Regions from separate parts of the Silicimonas lutimaris genome, predicted to be linked through region 2. Evidence: riboswitches for the same ligand, from Rfam matches in the RefSeq annotation. Region 2 holds a riboswitch; the other holds the start of a gene.
The links. A riboswitch is a leader RNA that binds a small molecule or an ion and turns the genes downstream of it on or off. The one in region 2 is predicted to bind cobalamin.
Positions count from the first base shown of each region.

Region 1: linked by a shared signal. The riboswitch ahead of ACKLNI_RS19545 (FecCD family ABC transporter permease) and the one ahead of ACKLNI_RS16495 (TonB-dependent receptor plug domain-containing protein) in region 2 are both predicted to bind cobalamin.

Region 1 is NZ_JBLBVK010000057.1:212,750-221,389, forward strand. It holds gene ACKLNI_RS19525 (heavy metal translocating P-type ATPase) at 1-2,016, opposite strand, end outside; gene ACKLNI_RS19530 (multicopper oxidase family protein) at 2,078-3,364, opposite strand; gene ACKLNI_RS19535 (energy transducer TonB family protein) at 3,513-3,815, opposite strand; gene ACKLNI_RS19540 (ABC transporter ATP-binding protein) at 4,439-5,200, opposite strand; gene ACKLNI_RS19545 (FecCD family ABC transporter permease) at 5,197-6,225, opposite strand; cobalamin riboswitch at 6,331-6,532, opposite strand; gene ACKLNI_RS19550 (metal ABC transporter solute-binding protein, Zn/Mn family) at 6,836-7,810, shown strand; gene ACKLNI_RS19555 (metal ABC transporter ATP-binding protein) at 7,812-8,621, shown strand; gene ACKLNI_RS19560 (metal ABC transporter permease) at 8,628-8,640, shown strand, end outside.
Region 2 is NZ_JBLBVK010000055.1:111,051-119,690, forward strand. It holds gene ACKLNI_RS16470 (ABC transporter ATP-binding protein) at 1-541, opposite strand, end outside; gene ACKLNI_RS16475 (polyamine ABC transporter substrate-binding protein) at 608-1,693, opposite strand; gene ACKLNI_RS16480 (GntR family transcriptional regulator) at 1,819-2,469, shown strand; gene ACKLNI_RS16485 (aspartate aminotransferase family protein) at 2,542-3,939, shown strand; gene ACKLNI_RS16490 (ABC transporter substrate-binding protein) at 4,038-4,850, opposite strand; gene ACKLNI_RS16495 (TonB-dependent receptor plug domain-containing protein) at 4,837-6,621, opposite strand; cobalamin riboswitch at 6,754-6,956, opposite strand; gene ACKLNI_RS16500 (hypothetical protein) at 6,986-8,194, opposite strand; gene ACKLNI_RS16505 (aspartate/glutamate racemase family protein) at 8,277-8,640, opposite strand, start outside.

The sequences.
Region 1 (8,640 bases), on a different contig from region 2:
TAAGGCCTCGGCGATGACTGTATCTATCCCGAGCCTTTTTGCGATCGCTTCGCCTGTCGATCTTGCATCACCCGTGATCATGGCGACGCGGAGCCCGAGTGCGTGAAGGTCGGAAATTGTTTCTATCGCTCCTGGCTTGATTGGATCCGAGACTGCGATGACTCCGGCCACCTGGCCATCGACACCCACATAGAACGCCGTCTTACCTTCTGCCGCGAGACGTTCTGACTCTGTCGTCAATTCAGCGGTATCGATCCCGTTCCGGCGCATCAGTCGCGCAGTTCCAACCGAAACCTTGCGGCCTTCGACGGTGGCACTGATCCCCTCCCCGGTCACGCTGTTGAATTCTTGCGCGGCAGGTACGGTCTCGGACGCCCTCAGGATCGCGCGCGCAATCGGATGCTCAGAATTCGCTTCGGCGCCTGCGGCCAGTCTCAACAGAGGTGTCCGTTCCCAACCTTGTACCGTGATTACTTCGGTGACTTCTGGTCGTCCTTCTGTCAGCGTGCCTGTCTTGTCGAAAGCGACCACTTGGACTTCGCTCAGCGATTGCAGTGCATCGCCTTTTCGGAACAGAATTCCAAGTGAAGCAGCCCTGCCGACACCAACCATGATTGAGGTGGGCGTCGCCAATCCCATCGCACAGGGGCAGGCGATGATCAGCACCGATACTGCGGCCACCAGCGCCAACCCCAAAACACCCATGCCCCCCAAAACCAGCCAAGTTCCAACGGTAACCGCCGCAACCGCGAGAACTGCCGGGACAAAGACACTCGTGATGCGATCGACGAGGCTTTGAATTGGCAGTTTGGCGCCCTGTGCGTCCTCAACCATTTGAACGATACGCGCCAGAACGGTATCCGCGCCTATCCCTGTCACACGAAAGGTGAAAGTGCCTGTTCCATTCACGGTCCCTCCGGTAACTTTCGCGTCGGGGGCCTTCGCGACAGGAACCGGTTCGCCAGTTATCATCGCCTCGTCGACGTAACTCGTGCCCTCGGTAACCACGCCATCGGTAGCGATGCGCTCGCCGGGCTTCACCCGCACAAGATCTCCTACCGAAAGGCTAGCGATCGGGCGTTCCTCAACATGGCCGTCCGTTACGACCCACGCTGTTTCCGGGCGCAGGCCGACAAGCGCGCGGATAGCGGCCCCGGTTCGTCCCTTTGCTCTTGCTTCGAGAAAACGGCCAAGAAGGATCAGCACCACGATCACTCCGGCAGCTTCAAAGTACACGTTGCGGGTGCCCGCCGGGAGGATACCTGGTGCGAAGGTTGCAATAGTGGAATATGCGAATGCCGCGAAGGTGCCCAGAGCGACCAGAGCATTCATGTCCGGCGCACCTCTGAGCAGTGATGGAAAGCCCTTTGTGTAAAACCGTCGTCCTGGACCCACGAGTGCCGCGCCGACGAGGAAGAATGAAAGAACACGCGCTGTGTGATGTCCTATTGTCTGTTCGACAAGAGCATGCATTCCCGGGATGACGTGGCCACCCATTTCGACGAGGAAAACAGGCAAAACAAGCGCTCCGGCAATCCAGGTCGCGCGGCGCAAGTCATTGGCTTCTTCCGCCTGCCTGTCCGATTGCGAGGGTGCATCGCTGTCCATAGGAGCGATCGGGTAGCCTGCTTTTTCGGCTGTAGAGCGCAGCGCCGCTAGGTCGATGCGCCCTGCAGTCGTGATGCGTGCCGTCTGGTCGGCTAGGTTCACGCTAACTTCGGCCACTCCGGGGACTTCGGCCAGTGCCGTTTCGAGCCTGCGGACACAAGAAGCGCACGATAGCCCCTCAACCGAGAACCTATGCTTCTCCGTTATGGCGGGATACCCTGCGCTATCCAGAGCTGCCATCAACTGGGCAGGCTTGACCTCTCCATCATAGTCGGCCTCGACCGTATTCGTCGCGAGGTTTGCCCGAGCGGCCACGACACCAGGTAGTGCCTGCAACGCGGTCTCGACTCTCCTGACGCACGACGCGCAACTCATGCCCTCAATTTCAGCGCGGAATGTAGCGGTCATTTTCGATCTCCAGCCTTGATGGGCAAGAGATAGTCCTTCCAGTAACTGGAAGGTCAAGGCCCTAACTAACTTTTAACCAGGTTCCCATTCCGGCGGCATGGTGGCCGAGCATGTGGCAATGCAATAGCCAGTCGCCTGGATTGTGCGCCGCAAAGAGAACCGCCTTCGATTGACCTGGCTGGATTAATGTTGTGTCCCGGAAATCCCCGGGCCGGCCGGTGTCATCGATTTCGTAGAAATGGTGCCCGTGCAGGTGCATGGCATGAGGCCACATGGTTTCATTCACGAACCTGATACGAACCGGCTCGTTTTTACCGATTTTCGCAAGAGGCTCTTCGGGCCGACCTGCGTACCCATTTAACGCCCAGAACAAGCCCTCGCTTGCCAGTTCGCGTCCCGTTTTCCTCCCCGTCATGCTTTCAGCTTCTGCCAGCCAGCGCATGGCTCCGCCCTGAATGAGTACCGTCACTTCTTGGGCGGAAGATGCATCGGGGATTGCAGAGTGCGGATTGAGAGGCAGTGGGCTGGGAGGCGCATTTCTAGTCTTGCCGGCGCCGGACACCTCGAATGATACTTGCGCAAACCGCTCCTCGCCGACGATGTCCAGCAATACGGCTTCTTCGGAGTCTCCGGCTTCGATGTCGACGATCAAATCCAACCGCTGAGCCGGCGCCAACAGGAAGGGGCCTTCTATGGCGCGCGGATCTGCAATTGGCATGCCGTCGGTTGCCATGATCCAGCCGCGCATGCCGGCCAGTCCCAGAGTGAAGATGCGCGCGTTCGCTGCATTGATCAGTCGCAGGCGCAGTCGGTCACCTTTCCGGGCAGCCAGAACGAGTTCCATCGCGCCATTTGTCGTGACGACATTGCCCAGTCGTCCGCCGTGGCTCAGGTCATGCCCGTTGTCGAAACCGCCCATGACCTGCGCTTCCGGATCAAGCCGCCAGTCGTCCAGAACCAGCACGTGCTCGGCATCTACGTCGATCGGTTCCGGTTCTTCGACAATCAACGGCCCATAAAGTCCTCGTTCGACCTGCTCGACGGATTGAAGGTGTGAATGGTACCAGTAAGTTCCAGCGTCGGGGCAAACAAAAGAATAGTCAAAGCTTTCGCCCGGCCCGATCGGCGGTTGGGTTACGCCAGGAACCCCATCCATCGCATTATCAATCCGTATCCCATGCCAGTGCACGCTCGTTGCCACGTCCAGTTCATTGAACAATCTCAAGTACAGTCGGGAACCCTGAGAGATGCGCAATTCCGGTCCCGGTGTGATGCCATCGAAAGACCAGACATTGGTTTCAGGATAATCCGATGGCGCGATCCGCACCGACGAGGCACGCGCAGACATGTTTCTGGGTTGTGACGCCAAAACAGGCGCTGGCAAAAGGGACAGGGCCGCGGAGCCGGACAGGAAAGACCGTCTTTTCATAGAGAACTCCCTGGATAGCTGGTAGGGATGTGTGCCGGAGAGCCTTCGGGTCAAGAACGCGAGAGCTTCAGCGCCTCTCGAACGCGATCCATTGGCCGATGTCGTACCACTGATCGGTAAGGGATTTCGGAGCCGGTGGGAAGGGCGCGGCGCGCCGAACAGCGAGGACCGCCGCCTTGTCGAGGGCAGGGCTTCCAGACGACCGTGCGACGGATACTTCTGCGAGCTTGCCGTTCGGAAGCACGACCATGGCCACACGAACCCGGCCCTCGTCTCGTGTTCCACGGGGATAGACGTGATGATGCGCGATCCTTCTCTGGATTACAGCGGCCCAAGCCGATGTCGCCGCTTGTCGCTCAGCCTCGGACATCTTCGGAAGCGATGCCGGTATCGAAGAGCCACGGCTTCCCGCGCCACCTGTTCCTGCCGCGGTCCTGCGTGCTACGGCTTCAGAGTCGGACGCGGTGGGTCTAGGGGAGGGTCGCTCCGCAATTCTCGGCGCATCGTCAGACGCGGGCCGAGACTTGCCGATTGCAGGTAAGGCGTCCGCGACCGGCGCGCTCTCTAGAGGAGGTGCTGGTATGCTGGCAGTATCGGTTTCGAGTGACGGCTCATTTGGCAGAGAGGTTGCTGGGTCCGGGATTTGCAGGCCGGTTGGAGCAGTCCAAGCGACGACAGGGGTGTCACGCGCATCGAGGGCGGGCGGCATTGTTTCGGGTTGTGTGACCCGCTTGGGCGGTATTTCGCGCGAAATACCCGAATAGTCTTCCACGGCCGGGTTCGGGCTGGAAAGCACCTGCGCTTCGTAGGTCGACGGTGAAGTGTCCCACGACCGGACAACGGCGGCCACGGATGGCGATGCGGCAGCGACGCTTATCCTGTTTCTCCCGTCATCCCCAGCGCCACCGCCGCTTTGACCTGGGCCAACCGCGAGGATACCGGCGTGAACCGCGGCTGCGGCACAAAAAGCAAAGAAGAGATCGCCTCGCCCGCTCATGGTTCCACCGCTTCCACGGGGTGAAAGACCGGCCCGTTCGGCGTGTCGGCCCAATGGCCCCCGACGGAAAAAACAGAACGCATGCGCATGTCGGTCAGCACTTTGTCCGGTGATCCATCCGCCACGACACGCCCGCGGTCCAAAAGAACCAGTCTGTCACAGTAGCGCGATGCAAGTCCCAGATCGTGCAATGAGACAGCCACGGTCTTAGATTCAGCGGCCAGAGACTGGAACACCTTCATTGCGGCGATTTGATGGGCCGGGTCGAGGCCTGCGATCGGTTCGTCGGCAAACACAACGGGTGTTTCTTGCGCGAGAACCCGGGCGATCAAAGCCCGTGCTCTTTCACCACCCGAAAGCTCGTTTGCCTGTCTCCGGGCCAAACCCTGGAGGCCCATTTTCGATATGGCCCGTGCAATGGCCGAGCGGTCTGTTTCGGATAGTTTTCGTCCAGCTGCCAGATAAGGTGTCCGCCCCAGCGCAACGAGCGTTTCGACATCAACTGGCCAAGCGATATCACGCTCCTGCGGAAGCCATGCCGCCATTCGTGCCCTGTCGCGCTCGGGAAGCAATGCGAGTGACGAGCGGCCTTCAAAAGGCAATAGGCCTAGCGCCGCACGCATGAGAGTTGTCTTTCCGGCACCGTTTGGTCCGATAAGGCCAACCAGTTCTCCCGGTTCTAAAGCCAGTGTTATCTGCTCCAGAACTGCAGTCTGACCGCGGCGCACCGACAGGTTTTCGATCCTTATTCCGTTCACAGACCTGCCCTCCGGGTGCGGAAAACGAGGTGCAGGAACACGGGTGCACCCACAAGGGCGGTAAGTACGCCAAGCTTGAGGTTCCGGTCCGGAAGAATCGTCTCGACGGCGGCGTCTGCCAGCAAGACCATGGCCGTACCTCCAAGGGCTGACGCAGGCAAAAGTCGCCCCGGTGCGCCGCCCACGAATGGTCTGAGAACATGCGGCACCACCAAACCAACGAAACCTACAGCACCAGTCACGGCCGTTGCCGCTCCGATTGCCGCTGCTGTCCCAGCGACAACCAGGGTCCGCAGGTGGGACATACGGATGCCGAGTGCCGTGGCAGCGTCTTCGCCAAGGGTCAGGGCATCGAGGCCCCTACCGCTCGCCATGAGTGCCACCCAGCCGGCGGCCATAAGAGGCAGTGCCAGCCAGACATGGGTCCAAGACCGATCGGACAGTGATCCCATCATCCAGAAGACGATCTCGCTGGCAGCGAATGGGTTTGGAGAGAGGTTCAGCACCAGTGTCGTCAGTGCTCCGCCGAGCGCGCTGATTGCGATGCCGGCAAGGATGAGCGTCAACGAAGAGCCACGCGGCCCAGCAAGCAGCACCAGGAGCGCCACGGACAGGCCTGCTCCGGCCAAGGCGGCAAGCGGCAGTGCGAGAGCGAAGCTGGCGGCGAGGCCGGTTTGGAGGGAGATGACCGCCCCAAGGGCCGCAAAGGAGGAGACGCCGATCAGTCCTGGTTCGGCAAGAGGGTTGCGAAGGAGTCCCTGCATCGCGGCACCCGTGAGGCCGAGGCTGGCGCCGACCATTGCGCCCAGAACGGCGCGGGGCAGGCGGATGTTGCGCATTATGTCGCTCTCGGGCCCGTCGGTGTCACTGAATAGCGACGAAAGCGCATCCAGAGGGGAAATCTCGGCAGGTCCGGTGATAAGCGACGCAATAAAGCCGATACAGCAAAGACTGATCAGAACGGGGTAAAGGACCGGGGGCCTCCCGGTTGCAATCCGATTATTCTCGGTGCCGGCCATCGCCATCCCGGTCACTCTCGCGTGTGTGTTCGGAAGGTCCTGATTCCGAACGGTGAATTTCAAGTCACCACACCGGAATGTCCGTAGCCCGTACGCGCGCCCCGCGCCCCGGACTGGGTGAGCGCCTCGGCAGGTCTCCTGACTCGCGGGTCCTGGCTTGGCCGGCCTTCCCGGGGTTCTGGAGCCCCAGTGGCGTCAGTCGGCCTTGCTCACCGCCTACAGTTGCGGGGGCAGTCGCGGAATTGGGAATGACCCTGACCGCGTTCCCTTTTATCCGTTCATGGGGAACGGAACCGAAGCAGAACCGTGATGGAACCAGGCGTGTGCCGAGTCAAGTGTCGTGCGCGTTCGCTCCAGAGTTAACGGGATGTTGCTGCAAAGCCCGACTTTTGTGAGTCCTCAGAGCCCCTAAAGCGCAGGCATCTGAAATGCCAATGGAAATCGGGTCGGCAAGGTGTATGCCAAACGTCGGCAAAACGTATGGCAAGTGTCTGGTGCGCGCCGCAGGCGGATTCGTCTCGTGGTTTGCTTTGGAGGTTGCCGATCTCTTGACTTACTGCGAATAAATCGCATCTTTAGGTGAGATTGAGAATTATTCTCATTAAAGGTGGAGAAAATGATCGCGTCTCGACGGAGTGTCCTCAGGTCGATTGGAGCTGCCGCATTGGGTGCGGCCTTCGCTCCAAGGGCCGCTATTGCCGCTGAAGGCAGACTGTCGATCGTGGCAACGACCGGCATGATCGCGGACACTGCCCGCGCGATCGGTGGCGAACTGGTGGAGGTCAAGGCGCTGATGGGGCCGGGGGTGGACCCGCATGCATACCGGCAGACCCGGACCGATATCCTTGCGATGCGCCGGGCGGACCTGATCCTTTGGAACGGATTGTACCTGGAAGCCCAGATGGAAGAGGTTCTGGGTGACCTTTCGGGTCTCGTGCCGGTTCGCGCCGTGGCAGAGACCATCCCTGCCGAGCAGCGCATCGCGCATGATGACTATGCGGACCGTTTCGATCCCCATGTCTGGATGGACCCGGCTTTGTGGCGAGAGGTGGCATTTGCGATCCGTGACGCGATGTCGGAGACCGCACCCCATGACGCTGCGGCTTTCACAGCCAATGCTGAGGCCTATACAGCAGAGCTGGATGTGTTGGCATCCTATGCGAACGACGTACTTGGCTCTGTCCCGGAAGAGCGCCGCGTACTTCTGACCGCTCACGATGCCTTCAACTATTTCGGTCGGGCCTATGGTTACGAAGTGATCGGTATTCAGGGTATTTCGACGGAAAGTGAGGCCGGACTTAACCGGATCACCGAATTGGTGAACCTGCTTGTAGATCGCGGCATTGCGGCCGTGTTCGTTGAAAGCTCGGTATCCGACCGCTCGATCCGTGCTTTGATCGAAGGCGCCGCTGCCGAGGGACACGAAGTTCGTATCGGCGGTGAACTGTATTCGGATGCCATGGGTAGTCCGGGAACCTACGAAGGCACCTATGTCGGCATGATCGATCACAATGCGACTGTCATCGCCACAGCGCTTGGTGGCGAAGCGCCCGAGCGCGGGATGACCGGCAAGCTGAGCGCGGGAAGCTGACATGGTTCCGGAACTCCATCTCACAGGTCCCGAGGCCGAGGCGGCGCGTGTCGCCGAACTGCGCCGGAGCCCTCTGGCGATCCGGGGGCTGACCGTGTCCTACGACCAGAAACCCGCCGTCTTCTCGGTGGATGCAACGTTCCGTCCCGGCGCCATGACTGCAATTATCGGTCCGAACGGAGCCGGCAAATCGACCTTGCTGAAGGCGGCGCTTGGTCTGGTTGCACCGCTGTCGGGATTGACGACGGTATTCGGCGCACCGCTTTCCGAGATGCGTCACCGGATCGCCTATGTTCCGCAGCGCGCCAGCGTGGACTGGGATTTTCCGACCCGTGTGTCGGACGTCGTTGCAATGGGGCTGTACCGGCAACTGGGCTTGTTGGGCCGGTTCCGCGGCACACACCGGGCGCGCATTCATGACTGTCTGGTCCGTGTCGGAATGGAAGATTTCGCCGACCGACAGATCGGGCAACTATCCGGAGGCCAGCAGCAGAGGGTCTTCCTCGCGCGCGCCTTGGCTCAGGATGCAGACCTCTATTTGCTGGATGAGCCTTTTGCCGGTGTCGATGCGGCGACCGAGCGCGCGATTATCGATGTTCTGAAAGCTCTGAAGGCCGAGGGGCGCACGGTTGTCGCCGTTCATCACGATCTTTCGACGGTCAGAGAGTATTTCGACGAGGTTCTGATGCTGAACGTCCGGAAGATTGCGGAAGGTCCGGTAGCGGAGGCCTTTACCACAGAGGCTCTGGAGGCAGCTTATGGCGGGCGACTGGCGACGGCACAAATTGATCGCCTTGCCGAGGCGGGCTGACACCCCATGCTTGCGGATG
Region 2 (8,640 bases):
CGCCCAGCGGTTCGTCCAGAAGCAAAAGCTTCGGCGCCTTCGCCAGCGAACGGGCCAGAGCAACGCGCTGACGCTGACCACCCGAAATCTGGTGCGGCTTGCGCTTTGAGAACTTCTGAAGCTGGACCAGCTTCAGCATTTCCTCGACCCGGGCCTCGACCTTGTCCTTCGGCAGGCCATCGCGCCTGAGGCCGAAGGCAATGTTGTCCCAGACGCTCAGGTGCGGAAACAGCGCATAGGACTGGAACATCATGTTCACGGCCCGCTTGTTCGGCGGAACACCCGCCATGTCCTGTCCGTCGATGGTGATCCTGCCCTCGGTCGGAATCTCGAACCCCGCCAGCATCCTCATCAGCGTGGTCTTGCCACAGCCCGATGGACCAAGAAGCGCGAAGAACTCGCGCCGGTAAATGTCCAAAGAAATATCGTCGACCGCGGTGAAATCACCGAACCGCTTGGTGACGTTTTCGATCCGGATCAGCGGTGCTTCGTTCGGATCATCCCAAGGCGCGAATGTGGTCGCGCTTGCCCCAGACGCCATCTGCTCTTCCCTCTGCAGATAAAGGAACGCCCGAGGATGTCCCCGGGCGCTCTTGTCGTCAAGCTATCAGGTGCCGGACTTGATCTTTGTCCAGAGTCGGGTCACCACCCGCTGAACCTTCGGCTCCCACGGCGTCGTGGTGAACAGGTTGTCCAGCGTCGCCTCATCCGGATAGATCGCCGGATCGCCGATCACGTCCTCGACAAGGAACTCCTGCGAGGCCTTGTTGCCATTCGCGTAATAGACGTAGTTCGAGGCCGCAGCCATGTTCTCGGCGTCCATGATGAAGTTCAGGAACGTATGCGCTGCATCCGGGTTCGGAGCGTCGACAGGGATCGCCATCTGGTCGAACCACATCTGCGCGCCTTCCTTGGCTGCGTGATAGACGATCTCGTTGCCGTTGTCGGCCTCCGCCGCGCGGTCGCGCGCCTGAAGGATGTCACCCGACCAGCCCACGGCCACGCAGATGTCGCCATTGGCCAGCGCGTTGATGTACTCGGACGAGTGGAATTTCTGGATGTAGGGACGGATCGCCATGAACACGTCCTCGGCCTTGGCAATGACGTCAGGATCGTGGCTGTTCGGATCCTCGCCCAGGTACTTCAGCGCCATCGGGATCATCTCTGCGGGCGCATCAAGGAAATGCACGCCGCACGCGGCAAGCTTCTCCATGTTCGCCGGGTTCAGCACCAGTTCAAGCGAGTCGAGCGGCGCGTCCGGTCCCAGAGCTTCCTGCACCTTGCCGACGTTGGCGCCGATCCCGGTCGTGCCCCACATGTAGTTGATCGAGTATTCGTTACCCGGGTCGTATTGCGCGGTCCGCTGCTCGACAACATCCCACATGTTTCCTGCGTTCGGCAGCTTGGACATGTCCAGCTTCTGAAACGCGCCTGCCTGAATCTGCCGCTGCAGGAACGTACCTGAGGGCACCACGACGTCATAGCCCGAACCGCCCGCAAGCAGCTTGGTCTCCAGAACCTCGTTCGAGTCGAAGACGTCGTAGATCAGATCGATCCCGGTTTCTTCTTCGAACTTGGTAAGAAGCTCTTCGTCGATATAGTCAGACCAGTTGTAGACACGTACTTCTTCGGCCATGGCCGTGCTTGCCATCAGGCTTGCGGCCACCGTGAGTGGCAGAATTTTTGAAGTCATTTTATTCTCCCATTGGAACATGGCCCGATATTTGATCAAATGACGGGCGAGATACAAGCGATTCCTGTTATGCGACGCGACGCTGCCGCATTATTGGCTCTGGCCCAAACCAAGGAGCATGATTGTTGAGCACAAAGGTCATTAAACTCCCTGAACACCAGGCGATCTATCACAGGATTCGCAACCTGATCCTTTTCGGAACTCTCGTCCCGGGACAAGCGGTAACTATTCAGGGGCTCGCAGATTTGATCGGCGCGGGCATGACGCCGGTGCGCGAGGCGATCCGCCGACTGACCGCCGAGGGGGCGCTGGAAGCCGGCGGCAACCGGCGTGTTCGAGTGCCTCCAATAACTCGCGAGAATCTGGACGAAATCAGCTATGTAAGGCTCGCCATCGAACCGCGCCTGACCGAACTCGCCGCCCGGCGCATGACCGACGGTTGCCTGTCGGAACTCCACGCCTTCGATCGCGAAGTGGATGCCGCGATCGCCAGTGGCGACATCGAACGCTACCTGGAGTTCAATTACAGGTTCCATTTCCGTCTCTATGATCAGGCCGAAGCCCAGATTCTCTCGAAAATCGTCTCTTCTCTCTGGCTCCAGGTCGGCCCAAGCCTGCGAATCGTCTGCGGGCGCTACGGCACAGCGAATCTGCCGGACAAGCATTCCGAGACCCTCGCCGCGCTCCACGAGGGCGACGCTGCGCGTGCGGCACAGGCCATTGCCGACGACATCCGTCAGGGCCTTGGTCAGGTCCGCCTCACACTCTTAGACTGACGGACTGCGATTGACCGCACCCCACTTTTGATCATATTTGGCGACAACCGCTCTTGACCCAGGATGCCCCAGATGACCGTGATCTCCACCAACTCCCCCACCGCCGAACTGCAGGCGATCGACGCGGCCCATCACATGCACCCGTTCACGCAAGCGGACGGCCTGGCAAAGAAGGGCGCGCGCGTCATCACGCGGGCCGAAGGCGTCTGGCTGACCGACAGCGAAGGCGAGCGAATCCTCGACGGCATGGCCGGCCTCTGGTGCGTGAATGTCGGCTACGGACGGAAAGAGCTGGCCGAGGTCGCCGCGCGCCAGATGCAGGAGCTGCCCTTCTACAACACCTTCTTCCAGACCACCCACGTTCCGGTCATCCAGCTAGCCGCCAAGCTGGCCGAGGTGGTGCCGGGCGATCTGAACCATGTTTTTTTCGCTTCCGGCGGCTCGGATGCCAACGACACCAACCTTCGCATGGTGCGCCATTACTGGTCGCTCAAAGGCAAGCCCTCCAAGAATGTCGTGATCAGCCGCAAGAACGCCTATCACGGCTCCACGGTCGCCGGCGCCTCGCTGGGCGGCATGGTACCGATGCACCAGCAGGGCTCACTGCCAATCCCGGACATCCACCACATCAACCAGCCGAACTGGTGGCTTGAGGGCGGCGAGATGACCCCGCATGATTTCGGCCTCGCCCGTGCCCGCGAGTTGGAGGAGAAAATCCTCGAGCTGGGCGAGGACCGTGTCGCCGCCTTTATCGCGGAACCGATCCAGGGCGCGGGCGGCGTGATCGTCCCCCCCGACAGCTACTGGCCCGAGATCCAGCGTATCTGCGACCAATACGAGATCCTCCTGATCTGCGACGAGGTGATCTGCGGCTTCGGCCGGACGGGCAACTGGTTCGGCCATGAAACCGTCGGCGCGAAACCCGACATCATCACCATCGCCAAGGGCCTCTCCTCCGGCTACCAGCCGATCGGCGCCTCGGTCGTCTCGGACGAGATCGCCTCGGTTATCGGATCGGACGAGTTCAACCACGGCTACACCTATTCCGGTCACCCGGTCGCTGCCTCCGTGGCGCTGGAGAATATCCGCATCCTCCAGGACGAAAAGATCGTCGAGCATGTCCGCGACGTGGCCGGCCCCTACCTCAAGGAAAAATGGGAAGGGCTCACGGCGCATCCGCTGGTCGGCGAGGCGAAGATCGTCGGCATGATGGGCTCGATCGCCCTGACGCCCCACAAGGAAAGCCGCGCCCGCTTCGCGGCCGATCCGGGCACCGTGGGCTACATCTGCCGCGAGTTCTCCTTCGGGAACAACCTGATCATGCGCCATGTCTACGACCGCATGATCATCTCGCCGCCGCTGGTGATGACCACGGGCGAGATCGACATCCTGATCGAACGCGCATGGAAGACGCTCGACATGACCCATGACAAGCTCAAGGCCGAAGGAATGATGCAGGCCGCTTCCTGAGCGCCCGCGTCCCGCTTCCATCGGCCCTGAAATATCCCAGGGGGTGCGGGGGACAGCGTCCCCCGCGTCGCGACGCGCGGAAGGCGCGGCGCAATTCCTCAGTTCCGATGCCCCTCGCGCAGGCGGATCAGCGCCTCGACGGCATCCAGGGTTGCCGGCAGCCCGCAGGCCCAGACCGCATCGCTCTCGACACGCGGGATATCGGCGATGGCGGGATGATCCATCAGCGCCTCCGCCTGGCTGGACCCGGGATAGGCACCGGAGGTGATCAGAAGATCGGGACGGTTCAGAATCAGGACCTCGACCGGGATATAGCCGCCGTCCGTTCGCCCGACCCTGTCGGCCAGATTGTCGAACCCCGCGCGTGTCAGGATGTCATGGGCGAGCGTCCCCTCGCCCAACGAATATCCGCCCGCATGGAAGAACGCCGCCTCCGGCCGCGCGCCGCCGGGCTCCGGCAGAGCGGCCAGCCGCGCCTCGACACCGCGCGCCATCTCCTCGGCGACCGCCTCCCGCCCCAGAAGCGCGCCCACTTCGCGTAGCCGTCCCGGGATATCCGCCAGCCGCTCCACCCCGTCGACGCGCTCCACGCGGATGCCGAGGCGTTCAAGCATCCCCACCGCCAGAGGATCGGACCATGTGCTGGCCAACACGAGGTCCGGCTCCAGCCGGTAGATCTCCTCCGCGCCGCCGCGGTTCTTCGGCACGTCGGCCGCCTCGTCCGCCATGGCGGACAGGAACGGATCGAGCGCGATGTGAGAGACGGACACCACTTGGCCAGGCGCTGCCAGCAGAAGGGCGTACTGGTCGGCGCAGTGGTTCATGGTGACGACGCGCCGCGGTGAATCGGCAAGCGCCACGCCGGCGAAAGCCAGCGCAGCGCAGAAGGGTATCAGCCTAGAACGACGCATTCAGCCCGACGAAGACCGAGCGACCGGGCGAAGTGTAGGTCAACACCTCTTCGTAGTCCTCGTCGAACAGGTTCTCGACCCTCAGATAGGCCTGCATGCCATCCCGCACCTCATAGGTGAGCTGCACATCGGCCACTGTGTAGTCCGGCGCGGCCACTGTCGCGAACCCCGCGTCGATGTCCAGCCGGTCGGCCACGTGGCGGACAGACAGCATGCCGGACAGGCGGTCCGTGATGTCGGTCTCCGCACCCAGAACAAGGTCGTGACGCGGAACGCGCAGGGACCTGCCGCCCGGACCTTCTGAATCGGTGTAGGTATAGGCACCGAACAGGGAGACACGGCCCAGATCGACCTCGCCCGACAATTCCACACCCTGCGCCACGGTCTCGCCGGGCGTCTGGATATAGGTCGCGACGCCGAAACCGATCAGGTTGTCGATCTCGGAGCGGAACGCGGTGGCTTCGACCGACCAGGACCCGCCATCATGCGCGATACCCAGTTCCGCCGACCGGCTTTCCTCCGCTTCCAGCGCGGAATTTCCGAAAGGCCCGAACCGCTCGTAAAGCGAGGGCGCGCGGAACCCGGTGCCGACCACGCCCTTCAGCGTCGTCGCATCGCTCAGCCGATAGGCCAGCGCCAGCCGCCCGGTCGTGGCGTCGTCGAAATCGGAATGCACGTCGTGGCGCAGCGAGAACGACAGGTCGGCGCGGTCCGAGACGGCGTATTGCAACTCGCCGAACACCGCCCAGTTATCGGCCTCGGCAGAGGAACCGTCGATGCTGGAGCCTTCCTCCACCCAATCAGCACCGAAGGCCAGCTTGGCGTTCGCCGACAAATCCGTCGTGCCAAGATAGTCCACTTCGGTTCTCGTGCCTTCGAAGAGCCGTGAGAACCCGGTCGGATCCTCGCGGTCGATGACATAGCGCGACACCGAAAACTCGTGGTCGATCCGGTCGCCCCGGATCTCCGCAAAGGCCCGAAGTCCGGTCTTGGTCTCGAAGTAGAGGCCCGTCGGATCGAGATCGGTGTCGTCGTCCTCCACCTCGCTGTCAGCCCAGAAACCGTTCACACCCAGCGTGACCGCGTCGGTCACGTCGCGCGACACAAGGAACGAAAGCGAGGTCTGGCGGAACCCGTCGGCCTCGGCATTGCCGGGTCGGGCCGAATACCCGTCCGAGCGCACGGCGCCCAGCGTCAGGGCCGCCTCGCCCCGGTCGTCGAGATAGCCGAGGTGCAGCACGGACGACGCCCAGCCGAAACTGCCCGCCTCGGCCTGCCCGCCCCAGCTCAACCCCTCTTCGGTCGGTCGCCAGCTGGTGATGTTGACGGTGCCGGCAATCGCGTCCGATCCATAGACAGCCGTCTGCGTGCCCTTGGCGACCTCGATCCGGTCGGCCAGCGCACGGGTCATCGTTCCGAAGTTCAGCGCGGACTGCGGCGCCGAGGGATCGATCACGTCGATCCCGTCGATCGTAACACCGGTATAACGCTGCGGCAAACCGCGGATGCGGATATCGGCGTTCGCGCCCGGCGTACCGGTCCGCGTCACGCTGACGCCCGGCAGGCGCTCCAGCGTGTCGTCCAGTGTCGCGGCGCCATCAGCGATATCGCTGGCGTCGAGAATCTCGACAGATGCACCGGTCTCGTTCACGGCGACCGGGATCAGCCCCGAGGTGACAAGCGCTTCGTCAAGCTCGATCACGCCCTGCGCGAACACGGTCTGCGGCAGCACCAGCGCCACCGTCAAAAGTAATCTGGATTTGATTTTCATAATCCACTTTCCAATAGTCCAAAGTGACGGAAATCCGTCACCACCCCACTCAAGTCATTGGAAAGAAAGCCTTCCCGCAGACGGTTAAATCACCACTGCGGAATCCGCCGTTCGCCCCTCACCCCGAGAGAGAACCGGGTGACAGCCTTGGCAGGTCTCCTGGCTTGCGGGTCATCGCTGGGCTGGCCTTCCCGAACCCTCCGGGCTCAGTGGCATGTGCAGCCTTCGCTCTCCGCCTACAGTTGCGGGGGCAGCCGCGGAATTGGGAGATCCCTTACCGCGTTCCCTTTTCACCGTCCCGGCGCGAAACCGGAACGAAACCAAAGCTCGTCCCGGCTACGCCCGCACGCCATGCGAGTCAAGGTTAAGCGGCGGCGATTTGCGGTCTGTTTCCGTCACCACGCAGGGCCAGCCAGACATTCAGCCGCCACATGCCCCAGGCCAGCGGGATTGCCGCCAGCCCGCCCAGCGCCCAGGCGAGAGGTTCGTCCGACATCGTTTCGAAAAGCTGGGTATAAGCGTGAATCGCCCCGAAAGTGATTGCCGCGTTGAAAAGCCCGCGCCGGTTGGCATGCGCCGCCCAGAAAGCGCCCCCTGCCAGCAGCACGGCCCAGACCACCGAGAAGACATGCTCGGAAATGTGGAGGAACCGCGCCTCCCAGGCGTCGATGGCGGCGTGATAGTCGGTCCACTCCATGCCATTGACCCAGACAGGCCGACCGCCAACCAACTCAGCGCCAACATAGTCGCCCCAGAGCGAGCCGACGAGAAAGGCGAGGTTGCCGACGACCATCGCCATGATCGCGAGGATTCCGGCGTGCCGCCCGAAACGGTCCGGGGTGCGCGTCATCGCCCAGGCTCCCGCGCCCACAAGCGCCGACATCTGAAGGACCGTCAGCGTCGCCTCCGGCGAATAGAAGAAATAGGCGGCGTGGAAGTACCCGGTTCCCGTGTCCAGCATCTGCGCGAACGGCACGATGGCCAGCGCCGTGATGAAACGTACGTCCACCAGCACGCCCGCCCCCGCCACCAGTGCAGCGGCATAGCCCAGAAGAAGCGCGCGCGGCAGGCCCGAAACACCCTCTGCGGCCAGTCCGAGTCCCCAGAGGTGCAGCGCCACGCCCATCAACAGGACCGCGCCCGCCGCGAACTTCAGCGAAGCCGTCCGGGCAAAGACCCCGTAGGCCCCTGCAGCCAGCCCCGCGCCCAGCCCCAGCATCAGCCAGCCGGCGATGTCCTGGAACTTGTCGACCAGCTCGATCCCGCCGCCTGCCACAAGCATGCCCGCACCGACCAGCGCCGCAGCATTGCCCAGCATCCGGTAAAGCTCGCCTCCCCGGGCCAGAACCGCCACGCCTGCCGCGACGAAAACCGCGCCCGCAACGGCAACGGCCAGCGCATCGGCAAGCCAGAACACCAGTCCCAGGGTCGCCGCCACGATGCCAACGCACAGCACGACGTTGACGACCAGCGAAACCATCGTCTCGCGCGAGCGCCGGGCGATCTCGGCCCCCTGCGCTTCGGTCAGAATATTCTCGGCGATAAGCTGTTTGGTATCGACAACATGAGGCATGACGGCGACTCACTTTATGAACACTGTTCATTTCTGGGTAGCGCGACACTTTCAGTAAATCAACAAAAATCCTGAACGGCGTTCAAAATGCCGTCGCCCAATGCCTCGGAGACAGACCGGACTGGAACCAGCTCACAAAGGAAACCATTGAAAAGACGGGCAAACCAGTCGCCGTTCGGATCGCGCTGGCATAGGGCGTCATGTTGGTGCACTCCAGCACCAGAGCGCCCATTTCCGGATGTGCGGCCTGCATCGCAAGAGCCGCATCGACGTTGTCCTGCTCCGCCAGCGCCAGGTCCAGCTCATAGGCATCGTCAAGAATCGCCCGCGTGAAGTGCACTCCGCCCTCGGTCGTGCCGATCGGTGTGCCGTCGGGCACCCCTGCCTTTTCCAGATGCGCCGGTGTCAGAGTGGAGCCAGAGATCGTCAGGACACCGGCCCGCTTG